4 regions of the Pseudomonas sp. Leaf58 genome follow, and region 1 is predicted to be linked to each of the others. Evidence: riboswitches for the same ligand, from Rfam matches in the RefSeq annotation. Region 1 holds a riboswitch; each other region holds the start of a gene.
The links. Region 1 has a riboswitch for cobalamin ahead of cobW (cobalamin biosynthesis protein CobW). Riboswitches for the same ligand answer to the same signal wherever they lie in the genome.
Positions count from the first base shown of each region.

Region 2: it holds a riboswitch for cobalamin, as region 1 does, so the genes downstream of both, cobO (cob(I)yrinic acid a,c-diamide adenosyltransferase) here and cobW (cobalamin biosynthesis protein CobW) in region 1, are expected to answer to the same signal.
Region 3: it holds a riboswitch for cobalamin, as region 1 does, so the genes downstream of both, DV532_RS09805 (ABC transporter substrate-binding protein) here and cobW (cobalamin biosynthesis protein CobW) in region 1, are expected to answer to the same signal.
Region 4: it holds a riboswitch for cobalamin, as region 1 does, so the genes downstream of both, DV532_RS09815 (TonB-dependent siderophore receptor) here and cobW (cobalamin biosynthesis protein CobW) in region 1, are expected to answer to the same signal.

Region 1 covers NZ_CP032677.1:2,430,730-2,435,017, reverse strand. The annotation lists gene cobN (cobaltochelatase subunit CobN) at 1-1,037, opposite strand, end outside; gene cobW (cobalamin biosynthesis protein CobW) at 1,041-2,108, opposite strand; cobalamin riboswitch at 2,208-2,421, opposite strand; gene DV532_RS11360 (branched-chain amino acid aminotransferase) at 2,800-3,819, shown strand; gene DV532_RS11355 (multidrug/biocide efflux PACE transporter) at 3,960-4,288, opposite strand, start outside.
Region 2 covers NZ_CP032677.1:1,302,070-1,306,357, reverse strand. The annotation lists gene cbiB (adenosylcobinamide-phosphate synthase CbiB) at 1-300, opposite strand, end outside; gene bluB (5,6-dimethylbenzimidazole synthase) at 297-947, opposite strand; gene DV532_RS06120 (cobyrinate a,c-diamide synthase) at 944-2,239, opposite strand; gene cobO (cob(I)yrinic acid a,c-diamide adenosyltransferase) at 2,236-2,847, opposite strand; cobalamin riboswitch at 2,967-3,187, opposite strand; gene DV532_RS06110 (hypothetical protein) at 3,355-3,933, shown strand; gene DV532_RS30170 (hypothetical protein) at 3,920-4,180, opposite strand.
Region 3 covers NZ_CP032677.1:2,086,634-2,090,921, reverse strand. The annotation lists gene DV532_RS09815 (TonB-dependent siderophore receptor) at 1-367, shown strand, start outside; gene DV532_RS09810 (DUF1624 domain-containing protein) at 542-1,708, shown strand; cobalamin riboswitch at 1,737-1,935, shown strand; gene DV532_RS09805 (ABC transporter substrate-binding protein) at 2,046-3,056, shown strand; gene DV532_RS09800 (iron ABC transporter permease) at 3,059-4,072, shown strand; gene DV532_RS09795 (ABC transporter ATP-binding protein) at 4,069-4,288, shown strand, end outside.
Region 4 covers NZ_CP032677.1:2,091,242-2,095,529, forward strand. The annotation lists gene DV532_RS09815 (TonB-dependent siderophore receptor) at 1-1,440, opposite strand, end outside; cobalamin riboswitch at 1,549-1,757, opposite strand; gene DV532_RS09820 (GNAT family N-acetyltransferase) at 1,824-2,393, opposite strand; gene DV532_RS09825 (carboxymuconolactone decarboxylase family protein) at 2,472-2,816, opposite strand; gene lpxO (lipid A hydroxylase LpxO) at 2,946-3,845, opposite strand; gene thpR (RNA 2',3'-cyclic phosphodiesterase) at 4,004-4,288, shown strand, end outside.

The sequences.
Region 1 (4,288 bases):
ACGTCGGACTGGCTGCGCTCGCTACGCCAGGCCATGTCCTTGAAACTGACCGGGCGGGTGATGATGCGCCCGTCCAGTTCCGGCAAGGCAATGTGCATGGCCAGGTCACGCGCGCCCAGGCCCTGCTCGCTGGCTTCCCAGCCGGGCTGGTTGTCTTGCGCGCAGATCGCCTGCAACACCGGGATGTCACGGCGGAACGGGCGCAGGTTGGGGCGTTCGGGGCTGGACAGGGCAAAACCGGTGGTATTGACCAGCACCTCGGCGCCCACCTCGTCCAGCCACGCTTCGACCTGCTCCAGGCAAGCGCTTTCCTTGAGGCTGGCCACGGCGATCGGCAAGGGGTTCAGGCCGGCAGCCTGCAGGCGCTGGCAGAACACGTCAATGAACGCCGTGTTAGCCGCCTGCAGGTGCGAGCGGTAGAACAGCAGCGGTGCCACCGGCTGCTCGGGATGCCACTGGCGGTACCAGTCCGCCAGCGTCGCGCTGCCTTTGGCCGGGTGATACACCGCCGTGCGCGGCAGCGGCTGCGGCTCGTCCCAGGCATAGTCACGGCCCAACCACTGGTTGGCTAAACAGTTGAACAGGTTGATGGCGTTGGCCTTGCCGCCCTGGCGCAGGTAATGCCATAGGCGTTCGGCCTGCGCGCCACTGACGGTGCCCAGGCCGGTCAGCTCTGGGTCCGGGCGGTCGTCGCCCGGCACCAGGATCAGCTGCACACCACGGGCGGCCAGCTCGACCAGTTGCTCGACGCCATAGCGCCAGTAGCCGACGCCGCCGTGCAGCGACACCAGGATAACCTTGGCGTGGCGCAGCACCTGGTCGACATACAGGTCGACCGAAGCATGGTTCTGCACCTGCATCGGGTTGGCCAGGCGCAGGCTGGGGAAGCCTTCGGGCAATTGCTCGGCGGTATCGGCGAGCAATGCCAGGTGCGAATCGCCGCTGCAGAGGATCACCAGCTCGGCCGGTGTCTGGCCGAGGTCGGCAATGCTGTCATCCGGCACGAAGCCGCCGGGCTGGGTCCGCAGCAGGTGCATGGGTCAGGCGCCCAGGGCCTGGCGCAGGCGCGCTTCCAGCTGGGCGGCATCGAGGTCCTGGCCGATCAGCACCAGGCGGGTGATGCGCGGCTCGTCGGCCCGCCAGGCGCGGTCGAAGTGCTTGTCGAAACGGGTCCCCACGCCTTGCACCAGCAGGCGCATCGGTTTGCCCGGGATGGCGGCGAAGCCTTTGGCACGCAGGATGCCGAACTCCACCACCAGCTGGGTCAGGGCATCGAGCAACAGGCTTTCGTCGGCCTCTGGCAGGTCGATTGAGATGGAGTCGAAGGCATCGTGGTCATGCTCGTCATGGTCGTCGCCGTCGTGGTGCGAGTCGTGGTGGGTACGGCGGCCATCGATGTGCGCCTCGGACTCGGCGCCTACGCCCAACAGTACTTCCAGTGGCAGCTTGCCGCTGCTGGCTTCGACCACTTTTACCGCTGGCGGCAGTTCTTCGGCCACTTCGGCGCGGACCTTGGCCAGCCCTTCGGCGTCGATCAGGTCGGCCTTGTTCAGTACCACCAAGTCAGCGCTGGCCAGCTGGTCGGCGAACAGCTCGTGCAGCGGCGATTCGTGGTCCAGGTTCGGGTCGAGCTTACGCTGTGCATCGACCTGGTCCGGATAGGCGGCAAAGGTGCCGGCCGCCACGGCCGGGCTGTCGACCACGGTGATGACTGCATCGACGGTGCAGGCAGTGCGGATTTCCGGCCACTGGAAGGCTTGCACCAGCGGTTTGGGCAGGGCCAGGCCGCTGGTTTCGATGAGGATGTGGTCGAGGTCGCCACGGCGTGCCACCAGCTCGCGCATGACCGGGAAGAACTCTTCCTGCACGGTGCAGCAGAGGCAGCCGTTGGCCAGCTCGTAGACCCGGCCGCTGGCTTCTTCCTCGGTGCAACCGATGCTGCACTGCTTGAGGATTTCGCCATCGATGCCCAGTTCGCCGAATTCGTTGACGATCACCGCGATGCGGCGGCCCTGGGCGTTGTCGAGCATGTGGCGCAGCAAGGTAGTCTTGCCCGAGCCGAGGAAGCCGGTGACGATGGTGACGGGGAGCTTGGCCAGTGTTTTCATGTCGCATTGCCCTTGGCAGATTGGCGCGGGCATGCAGGACGACAGCCGCGGGCCAGGCCGGCCGGGCTTGTTCGCCACCGGATCACCCCGCCCGGTTGAAAGTCGAAAACGTGACGAGGCAGGTCTCCTGGCTCGCACCGTTCCAGTTGCCTGCAGGAGCAGCAGGCTGGCGGGATGACGCCTTCCCGCGCGCTGGCGCAGTGGCTGTGTCGATCCGTTGTCGGTGCTTACAGTTGCGGGGGCAGCCGCGGCTTGTACCGCGTTCCCGTCTTAGCTTCGGCTTGGCCGAAGAACCTCGAAGTGGCAAGGCTACGCAGTGGTTGGCGGGTGGTCAACCATTGGCTCGTGTTGATTTTTCTAGCGCCTTGGGAAGTGTCTGGCGAAGGTCTTTCAGCGCCTGGGGAGTTGTATGGCGAATCTCTTTCAGCGCCTGTGAGATCGAGCGCCGTGCGGGCGGCGCTCGATCTCACAGGCGCTAAAAGACCTTCGCCAGGCAATCCCACAGGCACTCGAAAACCTCCCGCCAGGCACCTTGCTGCTCTATGCGCTCCAGAATCCCGCCCTCATACCACCTTCCCACCACCATTTCGTGACTGGCCGTTCCCGATCTGCCACGGATGTATTATGGTGGCGTGGTGCGCATATAACAGCAGCCCGAGCGATCGGGCACTTGCAAGACAATGAGGGTGTCATGAGCAACGAAAGCATTAATTGGGACAAGCTGGGTTTCGACTACATCAAAACCGACAAACGCTACCTGTCCGTATGGCGCAATGGCGAGTGGGACAAAGGCACCCTGACCGAAGACAACGTGCTGCACATCAGTGAAGGCTCCACGGCGCTGCACTATGGCCAGCAGTGCTTCGAGGGCCTCAAGGCCTACCGTTGCAAGGACGGTTCGATCAACCTGTTCCGCCCGGACCAGAACGCCGCACGCATGCAGCGCAGCTGCGCCCGCCTGCTGATGCCGCAAGTGCCAACCGAGGTGTTCATCGAAGCGTGCAAGCAAGTGGTCAAGGCCAACGAAAAATTCGTCCCACCGCACGGTAAAGGCGCCCTCTACCTGCGCCCATTCGTGATCGGCACCGGTGACAACATTGGCGTGCGCACCGCCCCCGAGTTCATCTTCTCGATCTTCGCCATCCCTGTTGGCTCGTACTTCAAGGGCGGCATGAAGCCGCACAACTTCCAGATTTCCAGCTTCGACCGCGCAGCACCGCAAGGCACCGGCGCAGCCAAGGTCGGTGGCAACTACGCCGCCAGCCTGCAGCCAGGCGCTGAAGCGAAGAAGGCCAACTTCGCCGACGCCATTTACCTGGACCCGCTGACCCACACCAAGATCGAGGAGGTCGGCTCGGCCAACTTCTTCGGCATCACCGCCAACAAAGAGTTCGTCACCCCGAAATCGGCCTCGGTGCTGCCAGGCATCACCCGCCTGTCGTTGATGGAACTGGCGCAATCGCGCCTGGGCCTGACCGTGATCGAAGGCGATGTCGAGATCAACAAACTGGACCGCTTCATCGAAGCCGGCGCCTGCGGTACCGCTGCGGTGATCACCCCGATCGGCGGCATCGAGTACAACGGCAAGCTGCATGTGTTCCACGACCTGGAAAAGGTCGGCCCGGTTACCCAGAAGCTCTACAACGAGCTGACCGGCATCCAGAGCGGTGATGTAGAAGCACCGGCTGGCTGGATCGTCAAAGTCGCCTGAGGCGTTTTAGCGGTATGAAAAAACGGGGCATGCCAGCAATGGCATGCCCCGTTTTTTTATGGGTTGACGCGAAGGGCACCGGCTACGCCGGTGTTCGCGGCTAAAGCCGCTCCTACACCAGCCAGCGCCGGGCCGCATATTCATGCAAGGCGACGCTGCATCAGCAAATGCCGGGCTTTGTCGAAGGCCCAGTTGTACAGCACGGTGTAGGGCAAGATGATCACGAAGAAGCCCAGCTCCACCATGAACGCCTGCAGCAACGAGATATCCAGCATCCACGCTGCTACCGGCAGGCACCACACCACCAGCCCGGCTTCGAAGCCCAGGCCGTGCACAAAGCGTGCGCGGGCGGTCCAGTGAATACGTTCGACCTGTACGTAACGGTCGACCAGCGCGTTGTAGACCATATTCCACACCATGGCGATCACCGACAGCGTCACTGCCAGCGCCCCTGCCGTCGCCAGCGACT
Region 2 (4,288 bases), 1.1 Mb from region 1:
CACTGGCAGCACATGCTCACCCAGGCTGCGTAGCCCTACCGCGCAGTACAGCGCCAGCATATCGACCAGCCAGCCGATGTACGGCAGCCAGGACAGGATCAGCGCCAACAAGGTCAGCGGCACCACCGCCAAAAACCACGCGCTGACGCCGTGGCTGCGCCAGCCGCGCCCACCGGCATTCAGGCGGCGCTCAAGGTTGCCAGCCATGTTGCCAAAGGCCACCAGCGGGTGGCGCCGCTGCGGTTCGCCCAGCAAGGCATCCAGGGCCACCCCGGCCACGGTCAGCAAGGCCACGCTCATTGGCGTTCTCCCCATTGGTTCTCAAACAGCATTTCACTCAAGGGCCGTGGTTCGGCCCAGTTTTCCAGCGCCAGCATGGGTGCCGGATAAAACGCCGTTACCGGCCCCAGGCACAGCACCGCGACTGGCTTGGCCCCGGCCGGCATGCCCAGCAGCGCCGCCAGCGCCAATGGGTCGAACAGCGACACCCAGCCCATGCCCAGCCCTTCGCCACGGGCCGCCAGCCACAGGTTCTGGATGGCGCAGGCCAGCGAGGCGAGGTCCATTTCCGGCAGGGTGCGCCGGCCAAAGATATGCGGCTCGCGGTTGTCCATCAGGGCGGCCACCAGCAACTCGGCACAATCGTTGATGCCTTCCACCTTCAGTTTCATGAAGGCGTCGGAGCGCTCGCCCAAGGCCTCGGCAGTGCGCACCCGCTCCGCCTCGACCAAGGCCTGGATGCGAGTGCGCAGGTCGCGTTGGGTAATGCGGATAAAACGCCAGGGCTGCATCAGGCCGACGCTGGGCGCCTGGTGCGCGGCGGCCAGCAGGCGGCCGAGCAGCTCTGGAGCCACCTCGCCACCGGCAAAATGGCGCATATCGCGGCGTTCGCCGATGGCCCGGTAGATCGCGGCGCGCTCGGCGTCACTGAAAGCGTGCTCGCTCATGGTCGCAACAGCGCCGCCGCCGCATCCGGGTTGGAGGGGAAATAGAAGTGCACGTAGGAAGCCGTCAACCGCCCCAGGCGGTACACCGCTTCGTTGCCGCGCCCGCCGTTGGGGCTCAAGCCACGGGCGATCGGCGCCAGCGCGGTGTTGGTCAGCGAGTGGTGATAGGTGTGGCCGCGCAGGGTACCTTCTGGCAGTTCAACCGCCTGCAGTGCCAAGGCCGCCAGGCGCTTCTGCATGGTCGCCTCGCCCGGCAGCAGGCCGAGCAGTTGGGCACGCTCACCGGCTACGTCGGTCAGCGCATCAAGCAGATACAGCATGCCACCGCACTCGGCCAGCAAGGGTTTGCCCTGGGCGTGATGGGCACGGATTGCCTCGTTCATCGGCGCATTGCCAGCCAAGGCGTGATGGTGCAGCTCGGGATAGCCGCCTGGCAGGTACAGGCTGTCTACCGCCGGCAGCTCGCGGTCGTGCAATGGCGAGAAGAATTCCAGCTGCGCACCAAGGTTGCGCAGCAGGTCGAGGTTGGCGCCATAGGTGAAGGCGAATGCCTCGTCCCGTGCCACGCCGATGCGTACGCCGGCCAGCGAGGCAGCGCCCGTTTGCGGTTCAGGTTCGGCAAACGTCACCGGCGGTGGCAAGGCGGCGTCACAGCTTGCACCCAGCGCCTCGGCGGCCGCGTCCAGGCGGGCGTCCAGGTCGTTCAGTTCACTGGCTTGGACCAGCCCCAAGTGGCGGCTGGGCAGTTCGATGCCGCGCTCGCGAGACAAGCCGCCATACCAGCGCAGGCCTTCGGTCAGGCTGCCTTCCAACAATTGCGCGTGGCGCAGGCTGCCCACCCGGTTGGCCAGCACCCCGGCAAACGGCAGGTCGGCCTGGTAACGTGCCAGGCCCAAGGCCAGGGCACCGAAGGTCTGGGCCATGGCCGTGCCGTCGATTACCGCCAGCACCGGCACGCCGAAGTGGCGCGCCAGGTCGGCGCTGGACGGGGTGCCGTCGAACAGCCCCATTACCCCTTCGATCAAGATCAGGTCGGCTTCGCCCGCGGCTTCCCACAGCAGGCGGCGGCTTTCCTCGGCACCAATCATCCACAGGTCGAGCTGATACACCGGCGCGCCGCTGGCCCGCTCAAGGATCATCGGGTCAAGAAAGTCGGGCCCACACTTGAACACCCGCACGTTGCGCCCGAGGTTGCGGTGCAAGCGGGCCAGGGCGGCGGTGACGGTGGTCTTGCCCTGGCCAGAGGCCGGCGCCGCGATCAAGACGGCAGGGCAATGACGGGGCTGGCTCACAGTTCGACGCCCTTCTGTGCGCGGATGCCCGCCTGGAAGGCATGCTTGAGCATGCCCATCTCGGTCACCGTATCGGCCAGCTCGATCATCTCTGGCTTGGCCGCACGACCGGTAACGATCACGTGCTGCATCGGTGGGCGGGCCTGGATGTCGGACAACACCTGGTCAAGGTCGAGGTAACCGTGCTTAAGGGCGATGTTCAGCTCATCCAGCACCACGAACTGCACGCTCGGGTCTTGCAGCAGCTGGCGCGACACCGCCCAGGCTGCTTCGGCGGCAGCGATGTCCCGCTGGCGGTCCTGGGTTTCCCAGGTAAAGCCCTCGCCCATCACGTGGTAGCGCACCTGTTCTGGGAAGCGGCGGAAAAACAGCTCTTCGCCGGTGCTGTTGCGGCCTTTGATGAACTGCACCACACCGCACTGCATGCCATGGCCCAAGGCCCGCGCGAGCATGCCGAAGGCCGAGCTGCTCTTGCCCTTGCCATTGCCGGTCAGCACCAGCAGCAGGCCGCATTCGTTAGGGGAATTGGCGATGCGTTCGTCGATGATCGCCTTCTTGCGCTGCATGCGCGCCAGGTGGCGTTCGTCGCGTTCGGTGGTTTCGCTCATCAGGGCTCTCCGCTGGCTGGCGCCACGGCAACGCGCGGCGACAGGTAAAAGGCAGGCAGACGGAGAACACGCAGGGGCCGTGGCCGGGCGCCACGGTGCACTGCGCATCACCCTCCGTGATGCCGTTGGCAGTATCAGGCCGGTCTCCGGGCTTGTGAGCGGGCCTTGGCCCAAGCCTGCGCGCCTTCCCGGGTGCTGGCACCCAGTGGCCTTGCGCGGCCGCGACTCACCTACCGTTGCGGGGGCAGCGCCGGAATCGCGCCATGCTGGCGCCCACCGGCTTCCCTGTTTCACCCTGCCCAGACAAGGCTGGCAGGGCACCTGAAACACGCGCGAAGGTTAGAGGGTTGCACCCGGAGCGTCAATCGGAGCGGGCCGCTTCGCAGGCCCACAGGCCCCACCTGGGCAGTGGCCAAGTTACCGATGTGTGCCACACTGGACAGGGTGATATCACATAGCCATCACCCTCAGCTGGACGCGATCACAACAACAAGAGGAGAGCGCAGCATGCGAGGCCATATCATCAACAACCCACACCTGGAGTTTCTCGGCCCGGTGCTGGAGCGCTGGGTCGACTGTGTAGACCGCTTCAACCAGTTTGCCGGCGATGCCGAAGCCCCCTATTGGCATGGCGCTGCCGCCAACAGTGGGTTGCTCGCGGCTGCAGCCTGGCAGGCCGAGTTAACGGCGCTGCAGCAATTTGCCGGGAAGAAGCAGCGTGACGAAGGCGAGTATGAGGGGCGCTGCGACCTGTCGATCAGCAGTGCCGACGAAGCGCTGTACCTTAGTGTGAGCCAGCGCTGGCCGAAAATTGCCCGGCTGGACATGGCAGCCGCCTTGCAGCAAACCGCCGCCCTCGCCCGTCAGGTGGCGTACCCCAGCCAATTGAAAGCTGGGGCGCTGTTCATCAGCCCGTGGAAGGCTGGCCAGCACGCCAGCCCCGAAGAGCTGCAAGACCTGGTCGACGACCTGCACAAGCACACCGCCTGCGCCATCGCCTGGTATTTCCCGTATGCCTACCGCAAGTTGCATAACGAACTGGGGCAGTATTTCCCGGGGGTAGCGCTGCTGCTCAAGCAGGCCTGAGCCAGCTATTTGCGAGAGGCGAAGGAAGTGCGCAACCAGAAGCCAAGACCTTGATCTTGATCTTGATCTTGATCTTGATCTTGATCTTGATCTTGATCTTGATCTTGATCTTGATCTTGATCTTGATCTTGATCTTGATCTTGATCTTGATCTTGATCTTGATCTTGATCTTGATCTTGATCTTGATCTTGATCTTCGCGACTTCAGGAGGCTGAACGCAGGTCTTGCGGAGGGAGGTGACGGGCATGGATGCCCGTCAAGCGCTGGGCCCCAGGATGGGGCCTGCAGCGCGGTCCTCCCGGGAGCAAGGCCGGAGAGAGGGGACCCCGGAGCGCAGCGTAGGGGCCGGATGATG
Region 3 (4,288 bases), 340 kb from region 1:
CCGGTATGACGACTTCGACGAAGTTGTGGGCGGCGTCACGCAGGACCGCGCGGGCAACCGGCCGGCCAACGTCCCAAGGCGTACGGCCAACCTGTGGCTGAACAAAGGCTTCGGCCAGCAGCTAGAGGCCGGCATTGGCGCGCGCTATGTAGATGAGCGCTATGCCAACACCGCCAACACCCAGAGCGCCCCCGGGTACACCGTGGTCGATGCCAACCTCGCCTGGCAGGTGTTGCCGGATGTACGGCTGGGGTTGCAGTTGAACAACCTGTTCGACCGTGAATATGTGCAGTCGGCGTTCAGTGGCCAGCAGTGGCTGATGGGAATGCCACGGTCGTATTTCGCGACGGTGGATTACAGCTTCTGATCTGAGCTGCCTGTGGCGGCCCATTCGCGGGTAAACCCGCTCCGACAGGATTTACACCTTCCCTGTAGGCGCGGGCTTGCCCGCGAAGAAGCCAGCACAAAGCGCTACCAACCCACCCCAATTTAGTTATAAGATAACGTTTCATTTGACATCCATTCCCACCAGCGACCTTCCATGACAAGCGCCAGCGCAACCCCCACCCTGCTCACCCAGCGCCTGCAGAGCATCGATGCCCTGCGCGGCCTGGTAATCCTGTTCATGCTGTTGGACCACGTCCGCGAAACCTTCTTCCTGCACCGCCAGGTCAGCGACCCGATGGCCATCGATACCACCGAGCCCTCGCTGTTCTTCAGCCGTACCCTGGCCCACCTGTGCGCGCCGGTGTTCGTCCTGCTGACTGGCCTGTCGGCCTGGCTGTACGGCGAGAAGCACCAGGGCCGCGGCGATGTCTCGGCCTTTCTGTTCAAGCGCGGGCTGTTCCTGGTAGTGCTGGAATTTACCCTGGTCAACTTCGCCTGGACCTTCCAACTGCCGCCCAGCGTCATCTACCTGCAAGTGATCTGGGCCATCGGCGTCAGCATGATCGCCCTGTCGCTGATGGTGTGGCTGCCACGTGCCGCTCTGATCACGCTGGGCGCGGTCATCGTCGCCGGCCACAACCTGCTGGATGGCCTGCACTTCGGTGTGGAATCGGCACTGCACGTGCCATGGGCGATCCTGCATGACCGCGGCTGGCTGGAGCTTTCCGAAAACCTGCGGCTGCGCACCTCTTACCCGGTGCTGCCGTGGATCGGCGTCATCGCCCTGGGCTACGGCCTGGGCCCGTGGTTCGCCCGTGGCCGCGAGGCTGGCCAGCGCCAGCAGCGCTTGCTGCAGGCCGGGTTGATCGCGCTGCTAGGCTTTGCCGTGCTACGCATGCTCAATGGCTATGGCGAGGCGCCGTGGAGCGGTTATGCAACCTTCACGCACACCTTGATGAGCGTCTTCAACATCACCAAGTACCCGCCATCGCTGCTGTTCCTGGCCCTGACCCTGGGCTGCGGCCTGCTGTTGCTGCGCGCCTTCGAGCGTGCGGGCCCGACGCGCTGGCTCGCTGCCCTGGCCGTGTTCGGCGCAGCACCGATGTTCTTCTACCTGTTGCACCTGTACGTGCTGAAGCTGCTGTACCTGGCCTGCGTAGCGCTGTTTGGCCACAACCATGGCGACTATTTTGGCTTCGAGGGCATCAGCGCCGTGTGGCTGGGGGCGGTGCTGCTGGCAGTTACGCTGTACCTGCCGGTGCGTGGGTTCGCCCGCCTGAAGGCGCGGCGGCGCGACATCACCTGGCTGAAGTACTTCTGAAAAGCGTTTTCACCCGGCGGCGCGATGGTCTACCATGCCCGCCGCCGGTTTCCGCCACGGAATTAATAGGGAATCCCAGGCCCGCCCAAATGGGCCAAATGGAACTGCCCCCGCAACTGTAGGTGCTGAGCCTGCTCCATCGATGCCACTGGGTTACTCACTCGGGAAGGCCGGAGCCAGGCCATGACGCACCAGTCAGGAGACCTGCCGGCCCACATTCACCAACCGGCGGGGTGTCCGGGATTGGCCATCAGCGTTGCTCCTGCGGCCAGCGGGGGTTCGGCGGTGCCTGTCCGTGCGTTCCTGACCAGAACTGTCCGATAGGAGATCGCCCAGCATGCTGCGCCGTTTCGCCACCCTGCTCGCCGGCCTCGGCCTCAGTGGCCTTGCCCAGGCTGCTGCCACCCATTACCCGCTGACGGTCGACAACTGCGGCAAGCCGCAAACCTTCGCCCAAGCACCGGAACGCGCCGTTACCATTGGCCAGGCAGGTACCGAGATACTCTATACACTGGGCCTGGGTGACAAGCTGGCGGGCACCTCGCTGTGGTTCAACAACGTGCTGCCCGAATACCAGGCGCAGAACGCCAAGGTGCCGCGCCTGGCCGACAATGAGCCCAGCTTCGAGGCAGTGCTAGGCAAGCGCCCGCAGCTGGTGACGGTGCAGTTTGAATGGATGGTCGGTGCTCAAGGCGCGGTCGGCACCCGCGAGCAGTTCGACGAACTGAACATCCCCACCTACTTGCTACCATCGGACTGCGAAGGCAAGGACAATCTGGTCGGCGCCGACGGTACCCGCCTGCAGGCGTTCCAGGTAAGCAGCATCTACAAGAGTGTCAGCCAGCTGGCAGAAATTTTTGACGTACAGGCGCGCGGCATAGCCCTCAACGCCGAGCTGAAGGGCCGCCTGGACAGCGCCAAGGCACAGCTGGCCGGCACGGACCTGTCCGCCACCACGGCGCTGTTCTGGTTCTCCAGCGCCGACCTGCACATCGACCCTTACGTCGCAGGCCGCCAAGGGGTGGCCGACTTCATGTTGCGCACCCTCGGTGTGCGCAACGTGGTCGCGTCCAGCGAAGAGTGGCCGACCGTAGGCTGGGAAACCCTGGCCAAGGCCAACCCCACCTGGCTGATCATCGCCCGCATGGACCGCCGCCGCTATCCTGCCGATGATTACCAGAACAAGCTGGCATTCCTGCGCAGCGACCCGGTCACCCGCAACATGGACGCGGTGAAGCACGACCGCATCATCATCCTCGACGCCGACGCCATGCAGGCCGGCATTCGCCTGTTCAGCGGCCTGCAGACCTTGTCCGCCGCCTTCGCCAGCAGTAAAGCAACCCCGTGAAAATGCGCCTGTTACCCTGCATCGCGGTTGCCCTGGCGGCCCTGTTAATGGCCCTACTGGCCGGTACCGCCATTGGCGAGAGCAACCTGTCGCCCAGCGTGGTCGGCCAAGTGCTGGCCAACCACCTGTGGCAGGCGGGCTACGAGGTCGACCCGCTCGACGCCGGCATCGTCTGGAACTACCGCCTAACGCGCAGCTTGGTCGCCGCAGCCTGCGGCGCCGGCTTGGCCACCTGCGGTGTGATCCTCCAGGCGCTGCTGCGCAACCCACTGGCCGATCCTTACCTGCTGGGGTTGTCGGCCGGCGCCTCGACCGGGGCAGTGCTGGTCGGCCTGCTGGGCGTGGGCAGCCTGGCGCTGAGTATGTCTGGCGGCGCCTTCCTCGGTGCCTTGGCGGCGTTCGCCCTGGTGCTGGTGCTGGCCCGCGCGGCCGGTCCCAGCAGCAACAATGCCCAAGTGATCCTCGCCGGTATCGCCGGTTCGCAACTGTTCAATGCCCTCACCGCGTTTCTCATCACCAAGTCGGCCACCGCCGAGCAGGCACGCGGCATCCTGTTCTGGCTGCTGGGCAACCTCAGTGGCGTGCGTTGGCCTTCGGTGTGGCTGGCCGTGCCAGTGGCACTGTGCGGGCTGGTGGTGTGCTGGTGGCATCGCCGCGCGCTGGATGCGTTCACCTTCGGTGCCGATTCGGCAGCGTCGCTGGGCATCCCAGTCCGGCGCACCCAGTTGCTGCTGATCAGTTGCGCGGCGCTGGTAACGGCGGTGATGGTGTCCATCGTCGGTGCCATCGGTTTTGTCGGGCTGGTGATCCCCCATGCCCTGCGCCTGCTGCTTGGCCCCGGGCATAGCCGACTGCTGCCCGCCAGCGCGCTGGGCGGCGCACTGTTCCTGATCGCCGCCGATATTCTGTCGCGCACCCTGATCTGCGGCCAGGTGATCCCCGTGGGTGTGGTCACCGCGCTGCTCGGCGCACCGGTCTTCGCGCTGATTCTGATCAGCCGCCGGAGGCAGCCATGACCGCCATGCCGGCTGTCCCTATTGCGCCCCTGAGCTGCCAGGGGCTGAGCTTGCACTTGGCCGGTAATGCGGTGCTCCAGGCTATCGAGCTGCGCGTTGTCGCTGGCGAAACCCTGGGCATCGTCGGCCCCAACGGCTCCGGCAAGTCATCGCTGCTAAAGGTGCTGGCCGGGCTGCGCAAGCCAGGCAGCGGCAGCGTGCAGCTGCTTGGCGAAG
Region 4 (4,288 bases), 340 kb from region 1:
GTCGTTGACCGCGAACACCAGCCCGGCACGCCAATTGCCAACTTGCAGGCTACGGTCGCTGCGGCTGTGGTTGGTCAGTTTTGCCTGGTCGATGTGGTTCTGGTCGCGGCGTACCCCGGTGACCAGCGACAGGCGATCGGTCAACTGCAGACGGTTTTCGGCAAACAGGGCGAACGTATGGGTGGTGGACAAGGTTTGCGGGCGCAACGGCGAAGCGCTGTGGAACCAGCCCGGTTGCGGTTGCCACGGGTCGAGGTAGTCGCCGCCCACATCGGTGTAGGGCGCGTTGCTGTCGACGTTGAAGCGGACCTTGTTGTATTCGGCGCCGACCACGGTCTTGCTGGCCAAGTTGAACAACGTATGGTCGAGGGTGAACGCCTGGCGGTCACCGAACTGTTCCTGGTTGTGCTTGATTTCCAGGTAGCTACCGCGCAGCAACTGCTGGTGTTCGGCGTCCCAGCTGTAGTCCTCGGCGTTGCGCCAGTGGCGGCGGCTTTTCATGTAGTACAGCTGGTTGCTGGCGCTGAGGTGGTCGCTCAGCGTCCAGTCGGTGTTCAGCCGGGTCCATTCATCAACATACTGCTGCACGTCGTTGTGCACGTTGTAATTCTGTTTGCGCAGGCTGCTGCGGTAGTGGCCGTCGATCAGCGGGGTGCCGTAGTAGTTGGCAGGTTGCGCATCGCCACGGTCGTGGGCGAGGGTGAAGCTGAGGTCGTCGCTGGCATCGAAGCGCAACGCGGCGCTCACGGCGAGGCTGCGCGAGGTGGTGCGGTCGACCCAGCCGTTGCCGGCCTGCTGGTTCAGGGCCAGGCGGTAGCTCAGGCGCTCGCTGAGCCTGCCGCCGCTGTCCAGGCCGAGCTGCTGGCGATCCCACGAACCATAGCCTAGGCGCAGGTGGTTGCGTACCTCGCCGGCAAACGGCTTTTTCGGGATCACGTTGACCACCGCACCGGTGGCGCCTTCACCGTACAACACCGAGGCCGGGCCGCGAATCACGTCGATGCGCTCGACCATCCACGGGTCGACCGGGAACGTTTGGGTGCCGGCACCGGTGTACAGGCGTGCGCCATCGAACAGCGTCATCACCGAGTTGTGCCCGGTAAAGCCGCGGGCCGAAAGGCCGGTGCCACCATCGCCTGGTGAGCCGATGTAGGTGATGCCCGGTGACCGGGTCACCGCGTCCTGCACGGTAAGGTTGTTGCGCTGCTGGATCTGCACGGCGCTGAGGCTGCTGGTGCTGGCGGGGGTTTCCAGGGCGCTGAGGCCCAGGCGCGAGCCAGCCTGGGTCGGGGTGGCCAGGTCGATGGTATGGCTGTTGAAGGTGTCGGTGACGGCCGTGGAGGGCAGGGCCAGGGGTTTTCGGTCGAGGTCATCGGCCAAGGCCGGCAGGGCAACGGCCAGGCAGGCCGTCAGGGGGTGAAGCTTGAACATACGGGACATGTCGTTCCACTGCTGCAGGAATGAATGGATCCCGGTGGAAAACACGCAAAGGCGCACCGTGCATGCAGGCGCGCGCACGGATACCGGCCCGCGCCCGCCCACCGCGGGTTGCCAAGTGAAGCTTCAGGCCGGTCTCCGGGCTTGCGAGGGGCATGAAACCTTCACCTTCCCATGCACATGCACAGTGGTATCTCGAAGGGTTCGCTCGCTTACCGTTGCGGGGGCAGCGCCGGACTTGTCGTGGGCAACACGACGCACCGGCTTCCCGTTTCACCTTGCGCGCGGCGGCGCAGGGCACCTGAAACTGGCGCGCATCTGACCATTGAAACGCAGGGGCGTCAAATTCGCTGGGGTGATTGGGGGGCCAGACCTGCGAGAGAAGGTTAGCGCCCGCGCCGCCGCGACACCCGCGCCTCGATATTCTTGCGCCCGATCAGCAGCGCTGGCTTCTCCACCACCGGTTCATCCGCCAGCCACTTGTACATCACCAGGCAATCCACCAGCCCCAGGCGGGCATGCCGATAGGCCTTGGGCAAACGGCCGACGGTTTCGAAGCCCAGCTTGTGCCACAGCGCCACCGCCACTTCGTTGGTGGCCACCACAGAGTTGAACTGCAGGGCCAGGAAGCCTTCCTGACGTGCCAGTTTCTGCGAGTGCTCGCACATCAGCCGCGCCACCCCCCGGCCGCGTGCCTGCTCACTGACCATGTAGCCACAATTGCCCACATGCCCGCCCGGCCCGGCGGCATTGGCCTTGAGGTAATACGAGCCGAGCAGCTCGCCGTCTTCCTCAGCCACCAGCGTGCGCACAGGCAGCTCCAGCCACAGCTGGCGGGCCTGTTCGACGTTCATGGCGGGGTCGAATGCGTAGGTTTCACGGGCCTGGATAATGGCCTGAAAGGTGGGCCAGAAGTGTTCGAAGTCTTCGGCTGTCATGGGGCGGATGTGAATCATGCGGAATCCTGCAAAGGCTGGGCCGCCCAGTCTGGGTAACGCGGCGCCGTCGCGCAAGGGCGGCGGCGCCGTTGCTAGTCAACCGTTGGCCTTGCCCACCGCATCCATGGCCCGTGCCGAGTAGACCAGCGCGGCACCGGCATTCATCGCCACGGCCACGCCGAGGGCCTCGGCGATTTCCTCACGGCTGGCGCCGTGCTTGACGGCTTGCTGCGAATGCACGGCGATGCAGCCGTCGCAACGGGTGGTCACGGCCACGGCGAGCGAGATCAGCTCACGGGTCTTGGCGTCCAGGTGGTTGGTCTTGGCCCCGGCACCGCTGGCGGTCATGTAGCCGGCCACGGTGTCGGGGGAGAGTTGCTTGAGATCGCCGATGCCGGCCATCAACTGCTTACGGTAGGCGTCCCAGTCCATCATGCTCATCGTCTTCACCTTGGGGAGGTTGCGAGTGGAGCTTTCAGGCTAGTCGAAGAGCGAGAAGTGTGAGACTTGTACTTTGGTGGGTGTGCGCAGGCCACTCTTGCCATTGGCCGTAAAGGCCGCTTTAAACAATCAGATGTAGAGGAATACCAGCACCAGCGCCGCCACGAATGCCCACTTCTCCAGGTAGTAGCGCATGCGGTTGCGCTTCTTCAGCGCTTTGCCACGTTCGCGGATCTTGTAGATGCGGGTAAACAGCCGGTTGATGCCACCGGTCTTGTCGCCGGCAGCGTTGGGCGCGGCGGCAGCGGCCATGACGTTGCGGCTGAACCAGCGGTTGAACGCGGTCGCCCAGCGGTACTTCAGCGGGCGTTCGACGTCACAGAACAGGATGATGCGGTTGTGCTCGGTGGTGTTGGCCGCGTAGTGGATATAGGTTTCATCGAAAACCACACCCTCACCATCGCGCCACGAGTACTTCTCACCGTCCACGTCGATGTAGCAGCCGTCGTCGTTCGGTGTGTCCAGGCCCAGGTGGTAGCGGTACGAACCGGCATACGGGTCGCGGTGGCGCACCAGCTTGGCGCCGGGCGGCAGGGTGGCGAACATGGCCGCCTTGACCGTACCGATACCTTGCAGCAGCTCGGTGGTGCGTGGGCACAGGGTCATCGCCGACGGGTGGCTTTCGCCGTACCACTTCAGGTAAAAACGTTTCCAGCCGGTCTTGAAGAACGAATTGAAACCGACGTCATCGTAATTGTCGGACTTCTTGATTTCCCCCACATGAAGCAGCTGGCGAGCCTCCTCGCGGATCTCCTGCCAGTGGTCCTGCAGCGGCTGCAGTTCGGGGAAGGCCTCTACCGGCAGGTAAGGCTTGGCCGGGTGCTTGGAAAACAGGTACAGGAAGCTGTTGACCGGAGCCAGGAAGCTGGAGTGGTCGCCCAACTGACGGGTCAGCTTGTGGCGAACCCGACCGCGCAGGTGAACAAAGGCGATCGAGAGAACGAAGATGACTACGAGTGCAATTTTCATGGACGTTTACTTGTCGAAAAATGGCCATGCGCCATGGCATAAGCCCGCCAGCATAAACAATCATGGGGGCAGTTTGTACTCATTGTTGCGAATCGACGGGGCGACTTAGGTGTAATGCCCTAGAGACTTGCGCAAACGTTTCATGTTCAGGAGTTGGTATGATTCAGGATGTACGCCCCAGCGGTACCCCCTTCAAGCGGCTGTTCTTCGCCTTGCCAGTCAGCGATGTCCAGCGCCGTGCTCTGGCCCAGTGGCGGCACGGCTTGGGCCTGCGCAGCGGCAAGCCGGTGCCGGTTGCCAACTTCCATGTGACACTGCTGTTTGTTGGCGATGTGGAGGCCGCCCAGGTGCCAGCCATTTGTGCGGCGGTCGACCAGTTGGCGCTGCCGGCCACGGCACCGCGGCTGTTACTCGACCGCTTGCAGGTATGGCAGCGGGCCAGC